2 regions of the Paenibacillus sp. FSL R5-0810 genome follow, and region 1 is predicted to be linked to the other one. Evidence: riboswitches for the same ligand, from Rfam matches in the RefSeq annotation. Region 1 holds a riboswitch; the other holds the start of a gene.
The links. Region 1 has a riboswitch for cobalamin ahead of MKX76_RS29100 (ABC transporter substrate-binding protein). Riboswitches for the same ligand answer to the same signal wherever they lie in the genome.
Positions count from the first base shown of each region.

Region 2: linked by a shared signal. The riboswitch ahead of MKX76_RS19895 (ribonucleoside-diphosphate reductase subunit alpha) and the one ahead of MKX76_RS29100 (ABC transporter substrate-binding protein) in region 1 are both predicted to bind cobalamin.

Region 1 covers NZ_JBBOCF010000001.1:6,481,780-6,493,788, reverse strand. Annotated here, with positions in the region: gene cobU (bifunctional adenosylcobinamide kinase/adenosylcobinamide-phosphate guanylyltransferase) at 1-106, opposite strand, end outside; gene cobT (nicotinate-nucleotide--dimethylbenzimidazole phosphoribosyltransferase) at 103-1,170, opposite strand; gene MKX76_RS29110 (ABC transporter ATP-binding protein) at 1,257-2,042, opposite strand; gene MKX76_RS29105 (FecCD family ABC transporter permease) at 2,042-3,088, opposite strand; gene MKX76_RS29100 (ABC transporter substrate-binding protein) at 3,085-4,095, opposite strand; cobalamin riboswitch at 4,512-4,723, opposite strand; gene MKX76_RS29095 (GNAT family N-acetyltransferase) at 4,896-5,411, shown strand; gene MKX76_RS29090 (histidine phosphatase family protein) at 5,463-6,428, opposite strand; gene cbiB (adenosylcobinamide-phosphate synthase CbiB) at 6,425-7,402, opposite strand; gene MKX76_RS29080 (adenosylcobinamide amidohydrolase) at 7,399-8,136, opposite strand; gene cobD (threonine-phosphate decarboxylase CobD) at 8,437-9,561, opposite strand; gene MKX76_RS29070 (lipoate--protein ligase) at 9,723-10,724, shown strand; gene MKX76_RS29065 (metal-dependent hydrolase) at 10,869-11,582, opposite strand; gene MKX76_RS29060 (DMT family transporter) at 11,943-12,009, shown strand, end outside.
Region 2 covers NZ_JBBOCF010000001.1:4,459,001-4,471,009, reverse strand. Annotated here, with positions in the region: gene MKX76_RS19895 (ribonucleoside-diphosphate reductase subunit alpha) at 1,427-3,760, opposite strand; cobalamin riboswitch at 3,955-4,188, opposite strand; gene MKX76_RS19890 (MTH1187 family thiamine-binding protein) at 4,544-4,849, shown strand; tRNA gene MKX76_RS19885 (tRNA-Thr) at 4,963-5,034, shown strand; gene MKX76_RS19880 (dihydrofolate reductase family protein) at 5,310-5,840, opposite strand; gene MKX76_RS19870 (carboxypeptidase-like regulatory domain-containing protein) at 6,884-7,513, shown strand; gene MKX76_RS19865 (carboxypeptidase-like regulatory domain-containing protein) at 7,500-7,748, shown strand; gene MKX76_RS19860 (hypothetical protein) at 8,135-8,419, opposite strand; gene MKX76_RS19855 (DUF2935 domain-containing protein) at 8,504-9,322, shown strand; gene MKX76_RS19850 (YmaF family protein) at 9,343-9,732, shown strand; gene MKX76_RS19845 (MerR family transcriptional regulator) at 9,900-10,658, opposite strand; gene MKX76_RS19840 (DUF2268 domain-containing protein) at 10,633-11,559, opposite strand; gene MKX76_RS19835 (NAD(P)H-dependent flavin oxidoreductase) at 11,750-12,009, opposite strand, start outside.

The DNA.
Region 1 (12,009 bases):
TCGCAATATAAAGGCCCGAGGACGACCGTTTCATGCAGAGCTTCTCGGCGAACGAGCTCTTGCCGCTCCGGGCGCCTCCCGTTACGAGCGAGCTTAATGGGTTCATAATTCGCCTCCGCTTATTCCCGCGCTTTCGAAGGTTGCCATCTCGCTCATAATCCGGCAGGCGGCTTCTATCATATGAAGGCATAACACGCCCCCGGTTCCTTCGCCAAGACGCATGTCCATATGCAGCATCGGAGACAGTTCCAGCGCTTGCAGCAGCAGGGCATGTCCACGCTCCTTCGAATTATGTGAAGCGATCATATAGGAACGCGATTCGGGGCAAATCGCCGCAGCGATCAGAGCGGCTGCACTGGATATGAAGCCGTCGATAACGACAGGGCAACCCTTGGCCGCCGCGCCGAGAATGAGTCCGGCCAGACCGCCGATCTCATACCCGCCGACCTTGGCCAGCACATCCACCGGATCTTCCGCCAGGGGGCGATTGACCGTAATCGCCTGCTCGACAACGCGGATCTTATGCATCAGCCGCTCGTCGCTAACGCCGGTTCCCCGCCCCACGACCTCAGCCGGAGGCTTGCCGGACAGAACCGCGAAGACGGCGGCGCTCGGCGTCGTGTTGCCGATCCCCATTTCCCCGGTCACGAACACCCGGGTTCCATGGGAGTAGAGCTCGGCGGCTACCTCGGCGCCGGTCAGAATCGCCTGCTCCGCCTCCGCCCTCGTCATCGCAGGCCCTTTTGCAATATTTTTCGTTCCTTTATTAATTTTACGGGAAAGGAGACGTTCATGGGACAGGTCAGCCGCAACGCCGATATCCACGCACAGCACGTCCGCGCCCGCTTGACGGGCCAATACGTTGACGGCAGCGCCGCCGTTCAGGAAATTCATGACCATCTGGGGCGTTACTTCCGACGGGAAGGCGCTGACGCCCTCCTCGCACACCCCATGGTCACCAGCCATGACCACGACGGCCTTTTTCTCGAATGAGGGCTTGATCGTCCCGGTAATTCCCGCGAGCTGAATCGCCAGCGATTCCAGCTTGCCAAGGCTCCCGGGAGGTTTCGTCAGCTTGTCCAAATAGGCGGCGGCTTCCGCCTGCGCCCTAGCATCGGGCGCGGTGATTGTTCCAACCGATCGCGTCAATCGGTCCATGAGCTCCTTCATGCACGAAGCCTCCTTTTTACTTATCTCGCTTGCTTTTACTTTATCCGAATCCGTGCGCTCCGGGCAAGGACAAGGCTTGCCGGTCCTTATTTTCTCGACCGGTTCGCGGTGAGCAGCACCTGCGGCGCGCCGTTCTCGGGGTGCTTGACGACGGAAGGCATGACCCGGAATATCCGGCTGATATACGCCTCGGTCAGCACTTCCTCCGGTGACCCCATTCCTGCAACGCGCCCCTCATGAAGCACGAGCAGCTTATCGCAAAACTGCGCGGCCAGATTCAAATCGTGCAGGACGCTGATTACGGTAATTTCCGTCGTCTGTCTCCAAGCATCCACCATCTCCATGAATTGAAGCTGGTAATGAATATCGAGGTAGGTCGTCGGTTCATCCAGCATCAAGAGCGACGGCTCCTGCACCATCACCTTGCCAAGCGCAGCCCGCTGCCGCTGGCCGCCGCTCAGCTCCGTAAGACGCCGCTCCTGAATATCGCGAAGCTCCAGCTTCTCCATGATGCTATCAATCAGGGGTGCCGCATCCTGCTCCTCCCGACCAAGCCAGTTCAGGAATGGATAACGCCCCATCTCGAGCACTTCCCGTACTGTAAAATCAGTCGGGTCCAGTCCCTCCTGCTGGAGCACGGCAATAATTCGGGCGAGCGCCTTGCGGCTATAGCTTCCGATATCGCGGTCCAAAAGCCGAACACTTCCCTTGGAAGGCCGCTCCACACCGGACAGCAGCTGCATTAGCGTAGACTTGCCGCTGCCGTTCGGCCCGATGATGCCCCACCATTCGCCTTTTCGGACCCGAAGCTCGACCTCCGACAATACCTGCGTGCGGCCATAGGCCTTCGACAGCCCTTGGGCAACGATCATCATGAGAATCCCTCCCTGCGCCGCTTCTTGTTCCGGTAGAGCAAGTACGCAAAGAATGGAGCGCCAATAAACGCAGTGACCACCCCGAGCGGAATTTCAGTCGGAGCGAGCACGGATCGCGCCGCCGTATCGCACCACACCATGAAAATAGCGCCTCCCAGCGCGGATATCGGAATAATGACACGATAATCCGAGCCCGTCATGAGCCGGATCATATGCGGCACCACCAGTCCCACAAATCCGATCACGCCCGAGACCGATACGGCCGCGGCTGCAAGAAGCGTAGCTACAACCAGAACGCTGGTCTTCAGCCGATCAACGTTCAGTCCCATATGGGCAGCCTGCCTTTCGCCGAGCGACAGCAGATTCAAAGCCCGCGAGCGGCTCCACAAATAAATAAGCCCTACCCCAAAATACGGGAAAAGGATGGCCACGTAGGACCATCCGCGCATGCTCAAGCTTCCCATCGTCCAGAACAGGATCTGGTTCACCGTGTCTTTGGACATCACCGTTAAGAAGGAAACGACGGCGCCGAGAAAGGATTGCATTACGACCCCGGATAAAATGAGTCCGTGCACCGGCAGCTTCCCCTGATCCCGTGCCAGCAGCAGAACGACCCACAGCGTACCCGCTCCGGTCAGAAAGGCAACCAACGGCAGCGTGTAGCCTCCGGCAAAGGAATACTCCATTCCGAAAAAAATGAGGGACGCCGCTCCTAGCGCTGCTCCGGAAGACACGCCCAGCGTAAAAGGATCAGCCAGCGGATTGCGCAGCACGCCTTGAAACGCCGCTCCTGCCACCGCAAGCGAGGCGCCGACCAGCATTCCCAGCAGAATGCGCGGGAGCCTCACCTTCATTAAAATCTGCTCGGAGGATACCTCCCAGCCCGGGACGATCGCATCGCCGAGCCAAGGCAGCCGATGCAGCAGCATCGCTCCAATCTCGCTAACAGGCAGGTGGACCGAGCCGATTCCGAGGCTGACGATCAAAGTCAACAGCAGCAGGACAATGCCGGCCGTTCCGTAACCCGCCAGTTTTTGTCTCATGGTGTCATCAGTTCCGGATAAACGGCTTTGGCCACTTCAATCAAACCTTGCGTGACGCGCGGCCCCGGACGGCTCAGCAGATTATCGTCCATCGCAATGACCCGGTCGTTCTTGATCGCTTCGATCTGATCCCAACCGTCGCGCTCTTTAATCATCTGGTCCAGCGTTTTCTTGGTGGCTTCGTCGACAACATTGCTCGAATACAGAATGACATCCGGATTCGCCGCAATGATGTTCTCCTCGCTAATTTCGAACCAGCCCTCTGTATCCCCGGCTGCGTTGACGCCGCCGGCCAGCGTGATCATCTCATCCATGAACTCGCCTTTGCCGACGGTCCAGCCCGGCGAGAACTCGACGTACACTTTCTTCTTGTCCTCTTCCTTCACGGATTTCACCGCTTCCGTAACGCTTGCCAGCTCCTGCTGCATCTGCCCGACCACAGCCTGCGCTTCTTCCTGACGGTCGGTAATTTGTCCGACCAGCGTAATGGAAGACATGACTTCTTCAATCGTGGACGGATCGTTAACGAACAATTTCACGCCCATCCCGCGGAGCTTCTCCGCGTTTTCCGCATTCATCGACGCGCTGAACACGACATCGGCCTCGGCTGCGATTACAGCCTCTTCATTCACCTGGAAGCCTCCCATTTTCGGCTTGGATTTCGCGGCTTCCGGATAATCATCCAGATCGGACACGCCTACGATTTCCTCGTCCAGCCCGAGGGCAAACAGCTTTTCCGTCTCGGACGGAGCCAGGGATACGATACGGGTCGGCGCCTTCTCGAAGGTGACCTCCGTTCCGGTCGCATCCTTAACGGTGAGCGGATACTGCGTCTTCAGCGCACCCTGCTCCTCCGCAGGCTGTTCAGCCGGCTTCTCCTGCTGGGCAGGCGTTTCCGAAGGCGCACTATTCGGCGCGGCATCCTCGGCGTTACCGCAGGCGATCAGCGACAGCGCCATCAGCATCGCCACGATCAAGACGGACCATGATTTCAACATTGCTTTCATTTTCTTGTTTCCCCCTACGTCATCATTGAGAACCCTAGCCTGCATATTTCACAACTTCAATTCCGATCCTTACCGGGTATGAAAACGACTGTCCTCGCATGTATAAGGAGAACCGGCTGGTTCCGCCGGGACCTAAACCTCCGGGTACCCCTGCTATCCGTTAGGAAGAGGAATACCGGTGTTTCCCCGGAGCGGGAATCAGGAGGCTGGCATTGCCTTCTCGTTCTCCAGCAAAAATCCCCGATTCCTTGACGAATAAGGAATCGGGGATTACGTTTCAGCTTCAGGACACCTGCGAACATATAGCATTGATCATCAACAAAGCGGCTTATTGCCGGAAAGCTGTACCTCCACAGCTCCTGCCGCTCCCGCGATCAAAACGGGTCCAAGTGAACGTAATCCTCTCCTCGAAGGACCGTCATTCATTGCCGAGGGCAGGTCTCCTGACTTACAGGCCTAACGACTTCTCCGCCTTCCCAAGCGCATCAGCGCCCAGTGGCATTAAGGAGGAGTCTCCTGCTTCACAGTGGCGGGACCGTGCCGGATTTGCACCGGCTTCCCTATTAACCCGAATGGCAGTCCGTCAATACCCGGCTGCCTGTCCAGGACCCTCGCAAATCATATGAATCATGCTTATATAGCCAAGCTGGATTTCTCTGAACACGATTATAGGGGATAACCCCCGCCCTTACAACTAAAGGATTATCCCATTCTTCGAGTATAATGGTACTGATAGTTCTCGTTATCGTTCATTATTCGCCTGAAATCACATCTTTTTGAAAACGGGGAGTGAATCCGTGATGAAAATTCCTTCAAACCAAAAGCCGGAGAGACTTCGTCTGACCGTTCTGGAACCCGAGCATCTTCCCGCGCTGAGTCAATTCTCCCTCCCGGAGCACCAGCGAAGATTCACTTTGCTTCCGGACGATGCGATGAAGAAGCACGGTTATCCGCCCACGGAGGACAAGCTGCCGGTCGTTCTGCTCGCGGCGGATAAGCCCGTCGCCTTCTTCGTCCTGGATCGCGGGGAACGTATCGCCCGTTATACGCCGAACCAAAGCGCCGTGCTCCTTCGCGCCCTATCCGTTGATCACAAGGAGCAGGGGCGGGGCTACGGCCAGGCTGCCATGCGCCTGCTGCCCGAATTTATTCGCTCGCGACTGCCGGGAGTGAACGAGATTGCCCTGGCGGTAAACGCCCGCAATGAGCATGCCCGTCACGTCTATCTTCAAGCCGGCTTTCGTGACAGGGGATACCGGGTCATGGGCGTGCAGGGCATCCAGCATATTTTGCATCTTGATCTGGAGATCCGTTGATGCTTTCTTGTGGATTGCCCAAGGTCCTTGCCAACGGGTATGGCAGGGCTGTCAGCTCATGATCTCGCCTTGCCAGCCCAGTCCGTTCCAGGCCAGCTTCAGCCTAAGCTCCTCACCCGGCAGGATGCGCAAGCTCCAAAAAGGGGTATCCGGAACCGTAGCCGCCGCAATCTGGCGAATCACGCCGCCATGCGTGACGACCAGCAGGTCGGGAATTCTTTGGGAATCCCGTCCTCTGGCTTCACCGTCCTCGTCCCTCTCAAAGCTGCGGCACATATCTTGATGCAATCCCGCCAAAAAATGCTGAATCCTGGACGCGAAGGCTTCCCAGCTCTCTCCGCCCGGCGGAGTAACAGCTGCCGGGTCCTCAATCCAGCGGCGATATAAAGGATTTCCCTTCAAATCCTCGTAGGTTTTCCCCTCCCATTCGCCGAAATGAAGCTCACGCAGCCTGCTGTCATACACCGCTCCCGGAATTGGCAAAACTTCCGTATTGCCATTTAAACCGGCACTTTGAACCTCGTTACCGGTCAGCAAATAGCGAAGGGTCTGCCTGCATCTGAGCAGGTCGCTGCAGTATATGCGTGCCCATTGCAGGCCTTGGAGCCGCCGCGCCAGCGGGGCCAGCCGTTCCAGCTCCGCGGATATCACGCCCTGATCCTCATGGCCGAGGTACCGCCGCTCCTGATTCCACCGCGTAACGCCGTGGCGGACCAGGTGCAGGACAACCTGCAGCGGACTCGTATCTTTTTCAAGCAGCTGAATATCCCCCTTATCCTCCGCATGGTATGCAAAGTGTGCAGGATGTGCATTTTTCACGTCCTTTGCGTCCTTTGCGTCTTTTGCATCAATCGCGTCTATCGCCTCATTCACGTCGTTCGCTTCGTTCAAGGCTTTAGCCTGATCCGCATCGATCGCTTCCAATGCGGCGTTTGCGTCAATTGCCTTATTGCTTTGTATCGCATCCAGTCCCACGTCCTCATCGTTTGCATTTACGATATCCTTCGGCTCCCTCATACCCATGCTCCCCCGCCTGCGGCGATAACGATCGCCAATACGGCGGTGCCGATCACGGTAAAAATCACCGAAGCCGCGAGGAGCAGCCGGGTCGTGATGCGGATGTCCTCCGCATTCAGCGCCCGCTCCGGATCTCCCATATACGCCCGGAACGAGACGATCCCTTGATAAGAATTTTCCCCGCCAAGGCGAATGCCGAGCGCACCGGCCACCGCCGATTCCGGAAATCCGCTGTTTGGGCTCGGGTGTTTTCTCGCATCTCTTCGGACGGTAGCGATGGACTTCTGCCAAGGCAAGGAGAGCATCGCGGCCGAGATCGCCACCAGCCCCGCCGTCAGCCGGGCGGGAATCCAGTTGGCGACATCATCCAGCCGGGCCGATGCCCAGCCAAGATGCTCGTATTTCTCATTCTTATAGCCGACCATCGAATCGAGCGTGTTCACCGCCCGGTATGCCATCGCCAAGGGCGCCCCGCCGATGAGGGCATACAGCAGCGGGGAGATGACCGCATCGACGATATTTTCCGCCACCGTCTCCACCGTACCCCGTACGATTTCCGGCTCATCCAAATGGGCCGTGTCCCTTCCTACGATCATGCCCAGCGAGCGGCGGGCAGCCGGAAGGTCTCCGGCACGAAGATGGCCGTACACCTCAAGGCCGGCATCGCGCAGTCCTTTTACGGCAATGGTTGTCGCAATGAGCACCGCCTCTGCGCCTGCGGCCAGCCAAGGATGAATAGAGGCACACAGCAGCAGGAGCAGCAGCGTAATCGCATACGCCCCGCCTGCAACAATGAGCGGGAGCAGAATGCCGGCCCGCTTCAATCCTGCCGGCGATTGGGTACGGGTGCGAATCCGCTTCTCCACTGCACGGATCGCTTTACCTATGCCAATGACGGGGTGCGGAAGCCATCTGGGATCACCGATCAGCAGATCGATCACAACGGCCGCCCATAGGATCCAGACCGCTGTCATAACCGCTCTTCTCTTTCTGTTCGAACGCTTTCCGTAACGCTGTTATACACAAGGCGTCCAATCATGCCGCCGAGGTCGGTTGCGGTGCCGGCATAGCGGTGTTCCACCCCGTAGGCTTCATTCCCGCTGACGGCGAGCACGATCGCATCGGTCGTCGTCCCGGTAGCAGCAGCCCCGGTTTCGTGATCTGCAATCCCCAAATCACCGAGCGCTGCCGCTTTCGCTTCCGTAGCGGTCAGGATCGCGTTCACCATGCAGGCAGGCGTCATCCGCCCGTCGATCATCAGCATGATATTGATCGTGCCAGGCTGATAGGCGGCGAAGGTGGTCCGGCTGATGCCTGCCCGCGCGGCATTGCCTGTTCCGGCCGTCGAGCAGCACAGAATGGAAGCCTGGGAGCCGCCCTCCTCCCAGATTGACGCATATTTCAGCCGGACGGCGGTTAATAACCCGGCCGTCGCATCCTCCGGGTATCCGCAGCCGCGAATGAAGCTGTGCATGTCCTTCACGGGATCACTGCAATCGTAGCGCCGGTCCACATACCGGTTAACGATATGATTCAGTCTTGCATAGCCTCCGCCATACACCGCGCTGCCCAAGGCATCCGCCGGCTGCGGGAGCGATATGCGGATATGCGGGTGCTCCGGGTAGCCCTCGGATGAAACGATCAGGCCGGGCCATACGGCGGACGAATAACTGCATGGCTCCGTAATGTGCAAAAAAGGTACTGCCACGTCTCTCTCTCCCTGCTCTAAACATTTGAAATGGCTCCCCGGTTAAAGTCACTGCGAAGTGACGGGGAGTTTAAAGATCGTTCATACTTCTCCCTGTGTGCACGATGCATGGTAGGGCATGCTTGGAGGGCTGGTTGTCCATATTCCCCACCCGCTTGGCTCGTTCCTCGCCATCACTGCAGTATTCGAAGGAGACTGGTGAATTCGAGATACAAATCTGTTCTTCGAACCCGATTGTCCCTCAGGTAACGCAAGCTTAGGCTTGCTGCCTCGACACTGTGGAACGTAGGGCGCCGCCCTTTACGCCTCCGGCCGAGACGAGCCCTGGAGCACTTCCGCAGCGGTTTGCAGCAGCCTGCTGTTGGATTCCCCATCCTTTACAGCCAGGCGGAAATGGCGTTCTCCCAGTCCGGGATACATGGCGCAGCTGCGAATCAGGACACCGCGCATGCCCATTGCCGTTTGAAATGCCGCTGCCGTCCAACCGGTCGGCAGCTCTCCCAGCAAATAGTTGACTTCCCCTGGCGTCACGTCCACACCGAGCGCCTGCAGCCCGTCGGTCAGCCTCAAACGCCCGCCATGAATCAGCTCCAGGGTTCGCCGCTCATACTCGCTGCCGCTTCTTAGACAGGCTTCCCCTGCCAACAGGGCCAGTCCGTTGACGCTCCATGTCACTTGCATGGCTGACATGGACTGGATGACGTCCGGATGGCCGACCGCATAACCGAGGCGCAGTCCCGGTATCGCATAGAACTTGGTCATCGATCTTATAATGACGGTCCTTGAATAAGAGGACAGCTCCGGCAGCAGCGTCTGCCTCTCTCCATGCGGAATGAAATCCATGAACGCTTCATCCAGCACGAGCCACGTACCCAGCCGCTGCGCCTCCCCTGCGATTGCCCGGATGTCTTCCAAGCTGTACTGTACGCCGTTCGGGTTGTTCGGCTGACCCAGGAACACCAGGTCACAGCCGGACAACAGCTCCATGATCCGCCGGCTGGACGCGCGCCATGCCCCTTCCTTCTCGCCGCTTACGGAGCGTATATCCGCTCCGAACTTAAGAGCCAATTCGCGGTATTCCGAGAAACAGGGATCGACAACGCCGACAATCTCAGGCCTTAGTGCCAGCAAGAGCAGAGCCATGCATTCCGCGGCACCGTTTCCGACCAGAATATTCTCGGTCCCGGCCCCCACATGCTCGGCAAGCATCGCCTTGAACCGGCGATGCCCCGGGTCGGGGTAACGAATGACCGCTCCCAGACCATCCCGCAATGCTGCGATAACTTCCACCGGAGGGCCTAATGGATTAATGTTGGCACTGTAGTCGAGAATAGCCTCCGCCCTTTGTCCAAACCTCGCTGCGGCCGTCTCGATATCGCCTCCGTGACCGTATACTTCGATCCAAGACTGCTTGGTTTCCGTCATTTCTCACGCCTCCTGTACTTGCTGCTCGCAATGCCATCATTATGTGGGTACCTTCACCCAAACGTCAATACGGAATGCTTTGTCTTTCGCACTGCAATTGGTTTACAATAAGTGAATAAGAAGCAATGCCAATCTAAATACATGTAACGACGGAGGATGTTATGCTGTTTATCGATAATCAGGGAATCCACGATCCCGCCATCAATCTGGCGATTGAAGAATACGCCTTGAAGCACTTGTCCATGGACGAGAGCTACCTTCTCTTTTACATTAATAAGCCTTCCATCATTATCGGGAAGCATCAGAATACGATTGAGGAAATCAATCAGGAGTACGTCCGCAACAACAACATCCAGGTCGTTCGCCGACTGTCCGGCGGAGGCGCGGTGTATCATGACCTCGGCAACCTCAATTTCAGCTTTATTACGAAGGATGACGGCCAATCCTTCCACAATTTCCTGAAGTTCACGCAGCCTGTTATCGACTTTTTGCGAAAAATGGGCGTGCCTGCAGAATTAAGCGGCCGCAATGACCTTCAGGTCGGCGAGAAGAAAATATCGGGCAATGCCCAATTCTCCACCCGCGGGCGCATGTTCAGCCACGGAACGCTCATGTTCGATTTGAACCTGGATGATGTACAGGCCTCCTTGAACGCAAATCCGGAAAAATTCAAATCCAAGAGCACGAAATCGGTGCGCAGCCGCGTAGCCAACATCAAAGAGCTGCTCGGCACCGACATGACGATCGAGGAGTTCCGCGCAGAGCTGCTGCGTTCCATTTTTGGCATGGAGCCGGATCAGGTGCCGCAGTATGTGCTGCAGGACAAGGATTGGGAGATCATCAACCAAATCTCCAAAGAGCGTTATCAGAATTGGGATTGGAACTACGGCCTGTCGCCGGAGAGCAACGTGAAGCATGCCAAGAAATTTCCGGTCGGCATTATCGATATCCGGATGGATATCCGGGAGGGGCATATCGGAGAAATTAAAATTTACGGGGATTTCTTCGGTGTAGGGGATGTCGCCGATATCGAAAACCTCCTCCGCGGCAAAAAATACGAGGAGCAAACCGTTCGCGCCGCCTTGTCCGGCGTTGACGTCAAGCACTATTTCGGCAACCTCGAAATGGACGATCTGGTAGGACTCATCTTCCTCGAGGAATAGCATCCTCCCCAAGCAGCACAAACAGACCCGCCCTTCAGCGAAAGCGCAATCGCTCGCTGCTGTGGGCGGGTCTTCTCTTTGTCTGTTTTATCCGCATACATCTAACGGACCGAGGTTGTTCCTTAAGGCTTCCTCCGAACGGGATTAGCCCGATGCCATGAACACGTACCACAACAGCACCAGCGTCAGCAGAATGCAAATATTCTCCACCGTGCGGCCCCAGCGGCTCCCCGTGCTCATGATCTTCAGCTTGATTCGCCACTTCAGCGGCGGCAGCGGCCGAATGCCTCGATTCGTCAAGGCATCGGAGAGCAAATGGATGGAATACGACAAGCCCCCGGCAAACCACAGGCTTTCCGCTCCCTCCTTGCCCTGTGAGGCAAAATACAGGAGCGCGCACCAGCCGCAAGCGGCGTAAATCGTGTGCGTGAACCCGCGATGGGTGACAAGCGAGGCCAAGATCAGTACGCTGCCTGCAATCAGGTTCCATGGACTGAAGCCTTGTCCGAAGGCGATAAGGCCAAGCCCGATCAGAAACATGACGACATGCCGAAGCGTCCTGCTTGGCAGAAAGGATACAACCCCGATTAGTCCGGCCAAGGCGAAATTCCAGGGCGCATAGTCGCGGCCATAGAACAATACGAATAGAGCCGCCCCGATCATGGCCAGCTGCAGCAGGCGCAGTATTTCGGCAGGAATGGCCTTGCGAACCAGCAGGGAATTCGGCTCGTCAATATCGGGAAGCAGCGAGCTGACTAAGGCCACCGCGGCGGCGGGCAGCGTCACCTGAACCCCGCTCATGCCCATAACCGATAACGTGACCCCTGTGCTGATAATTAAATGTGCTCTTCCCATCATGATGCAATTCTTCCTTTCTCAGCTCTTCCATGTGTCTTGGAGTCCTATAATAGCGCTGTATACCCGCTTCACAATCACCCGAAAGCGAATATACGTTCGGTTTAATAGTATAGCAAAATCATCCTCTTTTTGTCCAGACCTTCCATCTGAGGACCCCTTGAAACGGTTGTCCGATTCTTCATTTTGGGATACAATTTGATCACTTGCCTGCACTGCGATGCCAGACCCAGCCAAGAAATGACGTCTGATCCCGAGCGCTTGGGGTGCAGCAGCTTTAACGACTAGCCCGCTCCGGTCGCATCCGGGCTTTTCATTATGCTAGATAACATTTACATACGAATTTGAAAGGATGACACCATCGTGAACCGATCTCGCGCTGCCGATCTCAGCCTCCTTCTGGTCGCCATGATGTGGGGATGTACGTTTC
Region 2 (12,009 bases), 2.0 Mb from region 1:
CTTACTCAACGGATGTTCGCTTCGCGCTCGACTAAACGCAAGCAGCCCGCTCATTGTGTTTGCGCCACATGAGCAGCGAATCCCCAAAGGGAGAGCGATCCTTGCAGGAAGTTGCACCAAACACGCAAGCAGCCCGCTCATTGTGTTTGCGCCGCATGAGCAGCAAATCCCGAAGGGAGAGCGATCCTTGCAGGAAGTTGAACCAAACACGCAAGCAGCCCGCTCATTATGTTCGCGCCGCATGAGCAGCGAATCCCAAAGGGAGAGCGATCCTTGCAGGAAGTTGAACCAAACACGCAAGCAGCCCGCTCATTATGTTCGCGCCGCATGGGCAGCGAATCCCGAAGGGAGAGCGATCCTTGCAGGAAGTTGCACCAAACACGCAAGCAGCCCGCTCATTGTGTTTGCGCCGCATGAGCAGCAAATCCCGAAGGGAGAGCGATCCTTGCAGGAAGTTGCACCAAACAAGCAAGCAGCCCGCTCATTGTGTTTGCGCCGCATGAGCAGCGAATCCCGAAGGGAGAGCGATCCTTGCGGGAAGTTGCACCAAACACACAAGCAGCCCGCTCATTGTGTTCGCGCCGCATGAGCAGCGAATCCCGAAGGGAGAGCGATCCTTGCAGGAAGTTGCACCAAACAAGCAAGCAGCCCGCTCATTGTGTTTGCGCCACATGAGCAGCGAATCCCAAAGGGAGAGCGATCCTTGCAGGAAGTTGAACCAAACACGCAAGCAGCCCGCTCATTATGTTCGCGCCGCATGGGCAGCGAATCCCGAAGGGAGAGCGATCCTTGCAGGAAGTTGCACCAAACACGCAAGCAGCCCGCTCATTGTGTTTGCGCCGCATGAGCAGCAAATCCCGAAGGGAGAGCGATCCTTGCAGGAAGTTGCACCAAACAAGCAAGCAGCCCGCTCATTGTGTTTGCGCCGCATGAGCAGCGAATCCCGAAGGGAGAGCGATCCTTGCGGGAAGTTGCACCAAACACACAAGCAGCCCGCTCATTGTGTTCGCGCCGCATGAGCAGCGAATCCCGAAGGGAGAGCGATCCTTGCAGGAAGTTGCACCAAACAAGCAAGCAGCCCGCTCATTGTGTTTGCGCCACATGAGCAGCGAATCCCCAAAGGGAGAGCGATCCTTGCGGGAAGTTGCACCAAACAAGCAAGCAGCCCCGCTCATTGTGTTCGCGCCGCATGAGCAGCAAATCCCGAAGGGAGAGCGATCCTTGCAGGAAGTTGCACCATCAAAGCACGCATGAAATCATTCGTCCCTGCGCCAACATTCCAGCGTTCCCGCAGGGAGAAAGCGCTCCTAGCACCAAAGTACCTGGGAGAAGAAGCGCCTCACCCAATCATTCCACAAACTTGCGGGTGTCCAGAGGGCAGAGCCCTTGGGGCCCTCCCTTGGAAGGGAGGGTTTGGGTGGGTTCGTTAGCTAGCACAGCTTTCGCATTCCTCAATCGTCAGCGCACGGCTGCGCACATAGTACGTTGTCTTGATGCCGGCTTTCCAGGCATGCAGGTGCAGGTCCAGGAATTCCGATGCCCGGATGTCAGGACGAACATACAGGTTGAAGCTTTGCGCCTGGTCCACATGACGTTGACGGGCAGCAGCCATTTTAATGGACCAATGCTGGTCGATCAGGAAGGCTGTTTTGTAATACCAGATTGTTTTTTCAGACAGATCCGGAGCCGGGTTGGCTACTTTATATGTCGTCTTTTCTTCATAAGACAGCAGCTCATACAGCGGGTCGATGCTTGCCGTAGAACCGGCAATGATCGACGTGGAGCCGTTCGGTGCGATCGCGAACATCCACGCGTTGCGGACGCCATTCTCTTGAACTTCCTTCTGCAGCTCGCGCCACTGCTCGGTCGTTACGAATTTACCTTCATGCTCGCCGTCGGTGTAACCGCGGAACGTAAAGTATTCGCCGCTTTCCCAGGCAGAGCCTTTGAATTTCGGATAGTGGCCTTTTTCCTTGGCCAGCTCCATGCTGGACTTCACGAGCAGGTAATTGATGTGTTCGTACAGATTATCATTGTATTCAACCGCTTCGTCGGATTCCCAGCGGATGCCTTCGAGAGCCAGCAGATGATGCAGGCCGAAGGTGCCGAGTCCGACAGCGCGGTACTGGCTGTTCGTATATTGAGCTTGCAGCACTTCGATATTGTTGATGTCGATTACGTTGTCCAGCATGCGAACCTGGATCGGTACGAGCCGCTCCAACACGCCGGCAGGCACTGCACGCGCCAAGTGAATGGAGTTCAGGTTGCAGACAACGAAATCGCCAGGGATTTTCGAAATCACGATCCGGGTTTGGCCGTCTTTGGTGACGAGCTCTTCTTGCTCAACCACGGTTGGCGACTGGTTCTGCATGATTTCCGTGCACAGGTTCGAAGAGTAGATCATGCCGTGTGCGGAGTTCGGGTTCGCACGGTTTACCGTATCGCGGTAGAACATGTACGGAGTTCCGGTCTCCAGCTGGGATTTCATGATCCGCTTCATAATATCGATCGCTTGTACGGTAATGCGCGGCAGGTTCGGATTCGCCAAGGCCTCCGCATATTTCTCGCGGAACGCGCCTTGACCCGGCGTTTGATCGTAGAAGTCCTCAAGACCGAGCGGGCGGCCGTTCTCATCTTTCCAGCCCATGATCTTCTTCACTTCATGCGGGCAGAACAGGCTCCATTCTTCACGGGCTTCAACAGCCTCCATGAACAGGTCAGGCAGACATACGCCGTGGAACACGTCATGGGCTCTCATGCGCTCATCGCCGTTGTTCAGCTTCAGATCAAGGAAGGACAAAATGTCCTTGTGGAACACGTCCAGATAGACCGCAATGGCGCCTTTGCGTGTGCCGAGCTGGTCAACGCTCACCGCCGTGTTGTTCAGCTGGCGGATCCAAGGGATGACGCCGGAGCTGGTGTTCTTGTGGCCGCGGATATCGGAGCCGCGTGCGCGGACCTTGCCGAGGTAGACGCCGATGCCGCCGCCCATTTTGCTAAGACGGGCTACGTCGGTGTTGGAATCGAAGATGCCTTCCAGGGAATCGTCAACGGTGTCGATGAAGCAGCTGGAGAGCTGGCCTGCGACCTTCTTGCCGGCGTTGGACATCGTTGGCGTTGCGGCCGTCATGTACAGATTGCTCATTGCCCAGTACGCTTCCTTAACAAGCTCGAGGCGTTTGTCTTCAGGCTCCTGGTGCATGAGGAACATGGCAATGACCATGTAGCGCTCCTGCGGGAGCTCCATCACGCGCCCGTCGAAATCCGTTGCAAGGTAACGCTCGGCCAGCGTCAAGAGACCGATGTAATCGAACAGCAGGTCGCGGCTTGGATCAATGCACTCGCCAAGCTCCTCGATTTGCTCCTTCGTGTAGCAGGTCAGAAGGTCTTCACGATAGATGCCCTTCTGGACGAGCTCCGTAATGAGCGGATAGAAAGCGCCGTAAGGCTCTTCCGGATAGGCTTTGTAGCGGCGGTTGTGGGCCGCTTTTTTATATAAAGATGTCAGGAATGAACGAGCCGCCGCAAATTTCCAGTCAGGCTCTTCCTTGGATACGAGCTCAAGCGCGGACATCGTGAAGGCATTGCTGATTTCCTCGCCGGTAACTTGCTCACCGCGGAGTTTGGAATTCACGCCTCGAAGCAGGCGCTCCTTGTCTAGCATGTCCAATCCCTTCAGGATCCGGTCGGCATAGACGGAGAGGCGAATTTCATCAAAGGCAAGCTGACGGTTGTTTGGTTTAACTACGAGCTGGGGCATACAAAAATCCTCGCTTTCTTTGGGGGAAATTGAAAAAAGAACATGAAAAAAACATTTTCTAAAACCTAAGGGCAGGCTTGAAAATGTCCGTGCGCTGTGGATGGTTTGAATAAAGCTGACATAAGCCCATATTTGGGCATGATGTTATGTACAGACGCAAGTTTCACGAACACATCCCTATAACCCCGTAGGTCGGTGTCTGAAGTATACAGGCAGGTCTCCTGACTTAGGCCGTACATATTCGGCGTCTTCCCAAAGTTCGCTTTCGGGGAACTTCAGTGACGTATTGCCAAACTGCCGGCAGCTGCATATGCATAACAGCCCCGAGGCCTTTACAGTGGCGGGTCCGTGATGGATTTTCACCATGCTTCCCTATTAAGCCGGGCTGCCTGATAGGCTAGCGCGGCACCTGTATACACTATATTTGGTTGTCGTTAATCTAATGTAACCCAATATCTTGTATCTGTAAACCAATTTCTTAAAAATAAACGCAAGGAGAATTATAGCAAACGGACAGGTAATATGCTAGTTGGCCAACCGTCAAAACCGCTCAAGATTCCATGGATTGTGACCAAATGCGACGGTTTTTGCGCGGATTCCGCATCGGTTGCGTTTTGACAACGGATCGTATGACCCATATAAAAATTTGATCTTGGACATACAAGATATTGTGTGTTGACGACTTTGCGAAATTTTGAAAAGACGCCCCGGAATTGATATGATATCTATATCGGATTCAACCACGTTGTGGATGAATGGAATGCTTCGAGGGAGGTTATTGTGATGGCAATTGCAGAAGTAACGGTCATTCCGATCGGAACGGCAACGACCAGCTTAAGCTCATATGTGGCGGAAATGCAGCGTATATTGAAGCAACAGGAGGGAATTACGTACGAATTGACTTCGATGAGCACGATTATTGCAGGGGAGCTCCCTATGATTTGGCGTGCGATCGAGGCGTTGCACGAGGCGCCGTTCTTGTCGGGTGCTAAGCGGGTATCCACCTCTGTCAAAATCGACGACCGGCGCGACCGGGCATCCTCAAGCAAGCAGAAGATCCAATCGGTGCAGGAGAAATTAGGCGGGTAATGCAACCCCTCCTATAGGGTGTTTTTTCCATTAATGAGGGGCTTGCATTTTCCCGCCGAAGGAATATAATATATTTTGTTGTTCCAAAAACGAATGACAACTTCAACAAATTCGCTGGTGTAGCTCAGGGGTAGAGCAACGCACTCGTAATGCGTAGGTCGGGGGTTCAATTCCCTTCACCAGCATCCTTAGAAAGTCAATAACGGCGCGGTTTTCCGAGTTTTCGGAGACGGCGTCTTTTTCGTGTTTTTGGCCGATCTTTTACCATTTTTCTACCCTTTTAGCCAATTGAAGTGGGTTTTTCGCCATCAATTAGGGATTCAATATCCTTTTGAAAAATAAGTTCTAGACTAACACACAGTAACCTAAACAGCGGCAGCCAAGAATGAAAAAATAAAGTCATAGACCGCCGCTGTTTATCGAACTATCGTCCCCTTAGGTCGCTGGACCAACCGCAAAACTAAACTGGAACGTAGGTCAACCTGATCACCTGCTCGCCAATGCGATCGCTTGCCACGAGGCGCAGGGGCGGACGCGGTCCGGCGAAGAACGGCTTGCCGTGACCCAGCACGACGGGATGGAGATAGAGTCGATACTCATCAACGAGACCGAGCTCCGTTAGACTGTGCGCCAACTCCGGCCCGGCAACTTCAATGTCCCCTTCATGCTGAGCCTTCAGCCCCCGTATGGCCGCTGAGAGGTCGCCCTCGATCAGAGAAGCGTTCGGTCCGACGGACTTTAACGTCCTCGACACCACCCACTTCGGTTTGCTTTGCCACGCAGCTGCGTATTCCCGTTCCTGCGCATCCCATTCAAAAGGGTCTTCGTCCCAATATCGCATAGTCTCATACATACGGCGCCCGTACAGCATACCCGTCAGACCGCGCACGTCTTCGATGAAATGAAGGAATAGCATGGGGTCGCGCTGAAGTGCCATGTGGTCGACGAACCCGTCCAGAGACTGATTCAACGCGAAAACGATTTTTGCCATGTGATTGACTCTCCTCCCTGTTTTTCTTGCACATTCATCATCAGGATTACACGTTCCATATGCAGCCTCCTCTATGTCTAAAATTTTATCATCCAACGGCATGCCCGGTTTCTCATGGATTGCTAATGTGGCACAGCCCGACCGAATACAACTTTAGCTTAGACGATTCAACCATATATCCCGATTTACATTGCTGATGCTATATCATTGATTTCAACTATAAAATCCGAATACCCATTAAAAATCCCCGAAGTATTAGCTCACGGGCTTCAGTCTTCTAACAGAACTTCTAACAAATCTTCTAACGGCCAAGAAATACTTCGAGAACCTTAAACGGATTATGGCGCATAAAAGCCCATAACTAATAGACCTCCGGAACCCTGTAGAACCTTTCCGAAACCTACGGTGTCGCACTTGTAATGCGTAGGTCGGGGGTTCAATTCCGCGTTTTTTTATTTCCTGCAGGGGCGTGATAGTTCGTGAAATGAATTAAATGGTTGATCAGAAATCTATCTCCATGATACATTCGCACATTCTGAATATTATTGCCGAAATGTCCAGTCTAAGGGCGTCTATGCTCATAAACTGTACTATTCCAAAATGCGAGGAGGTAAATATCAGTGGGTTATGAAAAGCCTTGTTACAACGGCTACGGGAATGCAGTAGGTATTGTTCTGGTTTTATTTATTCTCTTGGTTATTATCTTGGGAACTTTTTGGATTTAATCACACAACGGCAAGAAAAACATTGTAAATTTGTTTAGAATTCATTCATCTCTGTTGTGATGTCATGTCAAACTCATGGATCATCCCTTTGGTTTGGGGGCGGCGATTTACCGTCCCCATGAAAGCTCTCCTACACGATAGTCAGCTTATTCGGAATGCCAAATACATAAGCAAGAGGCAAAATCATCGACAGAAAGCTTTTTCGACGTTGTTCAGGTTAGTAACTGCTTAAAAAGTAAGAGTATCGTCAATAGACCAGTCGCTTATAAACGCACAAGCATATATTGAGTTGAACGATTGGTGAAAGGAGGTTTTGTTTTGCCGATTTCCGACTTGTATAAACTTCAACCAAGTGCTCCAGTTACCGTAGATGGACATGAAGAAGAGAGTGTCAATTTAGCACTTCAAGCCTCACCCAACACCTCCGTTGGTGTCGTGCAGGGGACAGTGCTGCTGCCGAATGGAAATCCGATCCCCTTTGCCACAGTACAATTATATACTTCACAAGGGGTGCCATTTGAGCATGTTAACAGCAACCCTCAGGGGCAATATATCATACCAGATGTTCCAGTAGGCTCTTATCTAATCACTGCTGCTGAACCTGGTTATCTGACACCTGTCCGTATTCCGCTAACAGTTACCCAAGGCCGACCAACACAAGTATCGATTACTTTACAGCCAAACCCCGCAGCAACGAGAGGAGCATTGTTTGGCATCGTAAGGAACGTTTCGAATAATGAACCTGTGAATAATGCTTTGGTTAGTCTTTTTCAAATCAATGGGGGCACGGTTACTCCGATCGGAACCTTGACATCCAACGCATCCGGACAGTATTTGTTTGCTGAGCTTCCGGACGGTACCTATTTCGTTCAGGCTACCCTAGCCGGATTTTTATCAAGCCAAAGTGCCACTGTAACGATCCAAGGTCCTGAATATGCCCCCCCTTGACATCAACCTGACAGTCGATCCGGATGCAAATACAGGGACTGTAAGTGGTATCGTGACAGACCAAGCAACTGGAGCAGCGATACCCAATGCCCTAGTGGCGCTCTATAGGTTAAACGCAGGAGTGGAACAGATCATCCAGATTACGCGTACGAATCAAGGGGGGCTCTACCTATTTGGCGATTTGCCCCCGGGAACCTATCGTGTGAAAGGGACCGTTCAGGTGAATACAGGATGAAGGAGACTAAAATTCTTACAGGCAGTTCTGTTTTTTCAATCGGTGCTGAAGAAAGTAGATGGGTTCCGCTGGCGCTTAAGGGCAAGAATCATTCCGTTCGGCATGGATTCAGTCCCGTTCGAGTCACGTTTTGTTTGGTTGTCAGAAAAAAACGAACCGTCTATAAGCATCGGTTTCAGCTCTACATTCGCAGCAAAGCAGGTTGCAGAAACACAATAAAATGGAGCAGTAAAAGAGAGCGAAACTCATACCTAAAATACCGTAGAATATGCCCGGTAGACATCAAACTGGGGGTGTCGGTGAGGAATGAATAAACGGGTAAGCCGAAAGAAAACTAAAGCTGTTATATAAAACACATTTTTTAATCATCCGAATAAATTAAAGTGCTAAAGGTGTTCTTCGGCAATTAGAAGAACGTCTTTATTTTTTGTGGCTAGCTTCCATGTGATTTGAGCGTTGAAATGGACGCTCTTTCTATTTGGGGAGGCACCGGTCAGGCAGTGGAGGTACCAAGATAAGCGGGCTTCCGATTTGAAGATAAACGCGCCGCTCCCAAAGGGAACTAAAACGCAACGGGAAACCCCGACGAAATTTTCCTGTCCCAGCAGGATATCTGATGAGGAATTTTTGTGAATTAGCTCTTTAATTGATTTTTTGTTCTCCAGTAGCATATTGAAACATGCCATCCTCATACGCTCTGATAACATGACAATATAAACGGTTGTCTTGTAGTGTGCCGAAAGGTGGGAGATGGTTTGTCGGATCCTTTTGTAATCAGATCATTAGACGAAATACGTTTTTGGTCACGCATTATGAAAGAACATTCTTTATTTCTTCGACTTGGATTTAGGTGTGAAGATACGCAGTTAATTAATGAGGCTAACCAATTTTATGCAATATTTGAGGATATTGAAAGAAGAGCACATTCATATCAAGCAGATACGGATCCTGAAACCATTAGACAGTTTAATTCAGAAGTCCGCAATGCAGCTTCACACATTTGGGCATTTAAGAGAAAGGTCCTTGGGCTTATACTTAGGTGCCAGCTTCCTGGGGGAAACAATTTTCCCTTGCTTGTCGATCATGTTAGCCGGGAAGCAAATTACTTTAGAAATCGGTTGGAGGAACTCAATAGCGGGAGACTTGAACCATTGCCTGATGCGATTATTGATGAAAATGTCTTTTTCCTGAAAATAATGGCTGACCATGCAAAATTTATAGGTCATCTGCTTGATCCATCCGAGCGAAAATTAGTGGAACAGGCTAGAGAGTTTAGCCAAGAATTCGATACGTTGATGTTTCAAGCCATCGACTTAAGTTCCATGCGTCCACAATCGCAAACACATCCACTGCTTAGTCAATTTGTTGATGAAAACCGCGTTTCAGTCAAATCCTTGCGAGATTTTAAGAAGACTGCGCGCGATTTGATTGAGCAGTGTCGAATCAAAAGCATCATTCACCCTCTATTAGCAGATCACGTGTTTCGTGAAGCCGAACGATTCTTATTCATACTCGACATGTTCGACCGGTCATTGAGCGGCATGAAGGTAAACAAAAAAGAAATCCTGTTTTAATGTAAGGGAGGCCTTAAGTGATGGAAATACAAGTAACGGGATTTGTTGTTCATTCCGATGACTCCGGTTCCGGACATTCACATCAACTTTTTCTTACATCTTGGGATGGAAGGCCAGTTAACGTTCATGTTCATCCCTTTGAAGGAGATACATCCTTTGATGTTGGACATTACCATCATTACGTGGGTGTAACTGAACCAGCTCCGAGTGGTGTTCCACACGTCCATAACTATCATGCTCAAACATCGTTTAATGACCAGCACAAGCACATGATTAGAGGAACAACGGGTCCTGCCATTCCCTTGGCAGGTGGTGGGCACTATCATTATTTTGAAGGTTATACCACCGTTGATGGCAGAATCCCGCATGCTCATCGATATAGTGGAAATACAGGCAATGAATACGGCTGACCAGTGATTCGGTATAGATGCATTTTTTATGAGGTTGGTTCTAATGATCAGAAAAAGAAAAAGCTTGATCAACGAAAGAAAGCAAACACATATTTTCCTTTAGGGAAAGTGTTTGCTTTCTTTTTTTATTGAGGTAAAAAGATCGCCCAATCCAGAGCATTTACCATTCATTGAGATGTTTCACGGTTGATATTATGCATGATTGCACTGTAGAGAAAATCGGCTAACTCTTCATTGCCATATTGATTAAAATAGTTTTTGAATCGTGCATCGAATTTGTAAGTATGGGCAATGCAAGCCAGTAACTCTGCATCACAGGTCATGAATTGCATCAGATTATTTTTCCATTCCTCGATTAATCGCTGAACTTCATCGGAGGAAGGATCCTGATCGATACAAGACGCAATTCGTTTGAATATGTCCTCCATGGCTTGAAAGCTTTCCTCTTTATCATCCGGTGACAATTCTTCCAACGATTCATTAAACTCTTTATACGCCTCGGTTTCGCCATAAAAGAATCTCGCCTCATTTGCATACTGCTCTTTCAATGGCAGGACGGAAGTGCCGTTGAAGAGCTGCAAATCACTAATATCATTTCCCGAAACGTATTCTTCGAGAGCCGCCATGGTCGTTTCTAATCTTTCTTTTCTCAGTATTAAGGCTTGTCGCTGCTCCTTTAAGATTTGATTCTGCTCTTGCCTGGTCAGCTTTAAAATGTCCGCAATTTCTTTCAAGGAAAAATCCAATTCCTTTAGGAACAAAATCGTTTGAAGTTTTTCCAAACTGCTTTGTTCATATAGTCGATACCCTTTTTCCGTCAGATGTGTCGGTTTGAATAAATCAATTCTATCGTAATAATGCAAGGTCCGACTTGTAATGCCTGTAATCTGAACAATATCTTTAACCGCTAATAATGGTTTCTTCATCCCAGAATCCTTTTACTTCGTCCAGTATTTGAGCAGCAGGCGTGATAGTGGCCTCAAAAATCGTTCTTCCTGTTTTTCTTAAATAATATTGGATCAAATAATATCCGCAGGCGTATCCGGCACTATAAGGCATATTGACCGGTTGGGAATGTTGAAGCTTCGCGATCTCGTCACCGTAAAGATACGGAGCAATTTGATCAAACCCCGTTAACTGCAGCTGCTCTCTAAGCACAGGTTTTATCTGCCGGTTAAGCGTTTCTGCGTTTGTTTTCGTTACCCAAGGACCGAGCAATTCTTTCCCAAACATAAACGTAGCATAATTTTCAGCCAATCCTTCACTTACAATGAGCTCGCCCAAATTCACGGTGTGATCCCACTGGATAAATTGGTATCGCACATTATGGTTGCATTCGTGCGCCAGCGCAGCCTTCATTCGAGGCATCGTGTATTCATTTGGCAGGAGCGTACCCCAGATAAACCCCGGAATGCCACCAAAACCGCTATATCCTTCGTTTATGGTTAAGGCACGGTTTTCCGGATTCCCGAGTTGAATGGTAAACAAATAATCGGAAACGGGAAGATTTATATCGTGCTCAACAAATAGATTCAAGCTTTTCTTCACGGCATGCTCACACTCTAACCAAAAGGCTTCGGACGAAATCAGCTCGATCTCTGCCGAAATCTGCGGGCTAATCTGATGAGGGGCTCGATGCATCATACTATTAAACGTAATCACGTCAAAACCGTTGGCCTCTTCAGCTTTAAAAGGGAGCTGTTGAATTTGCCACTGCTTCATAAAGGGAGCCATCATTTCGTTTCTGAATAATTCTAGCTTTTCCTCGGGCGGAGCTTGGGCAACTTTTTGATAAATTTTGTCTGAACGCAGTGTTTGTATGTTCATATCTTTCACTCCTAGTTTTGTTTTCATAGCGAGATTATGCACTATGACCTAACGTCATAGTCAAGCGCTTTGAATCAAATCATGAAAAATTAGGTAAAGACGTACCCCGATGCATTCATCTTCCAGCTCCCCGTGCAATAAAAAAACGGAAGCCGCGTATCGTTCGATCGCTGCTCCGTTCTGTGCGAGGTTATTCGTCTAATGGTTGAGAATCATGAATACTTTGATCATTCTTAGAATGCAAGCGCTTGTTTACAAGCAGAATTGCCTGATCCATTGTTTGTTTGATAATGGCAGCGGCAGGTCGGGCTTTAGCCAACCTCAAGCCTTGTCCAGCCCAGAGTGACATATACTCCGGGTTGTTTGCCATTGCCGCAGCTTGCCTAATATCCCGTGTCATGACATGCTGAATGGGATAGGAGGGGATCTTGCCGGGATACATATGCATAC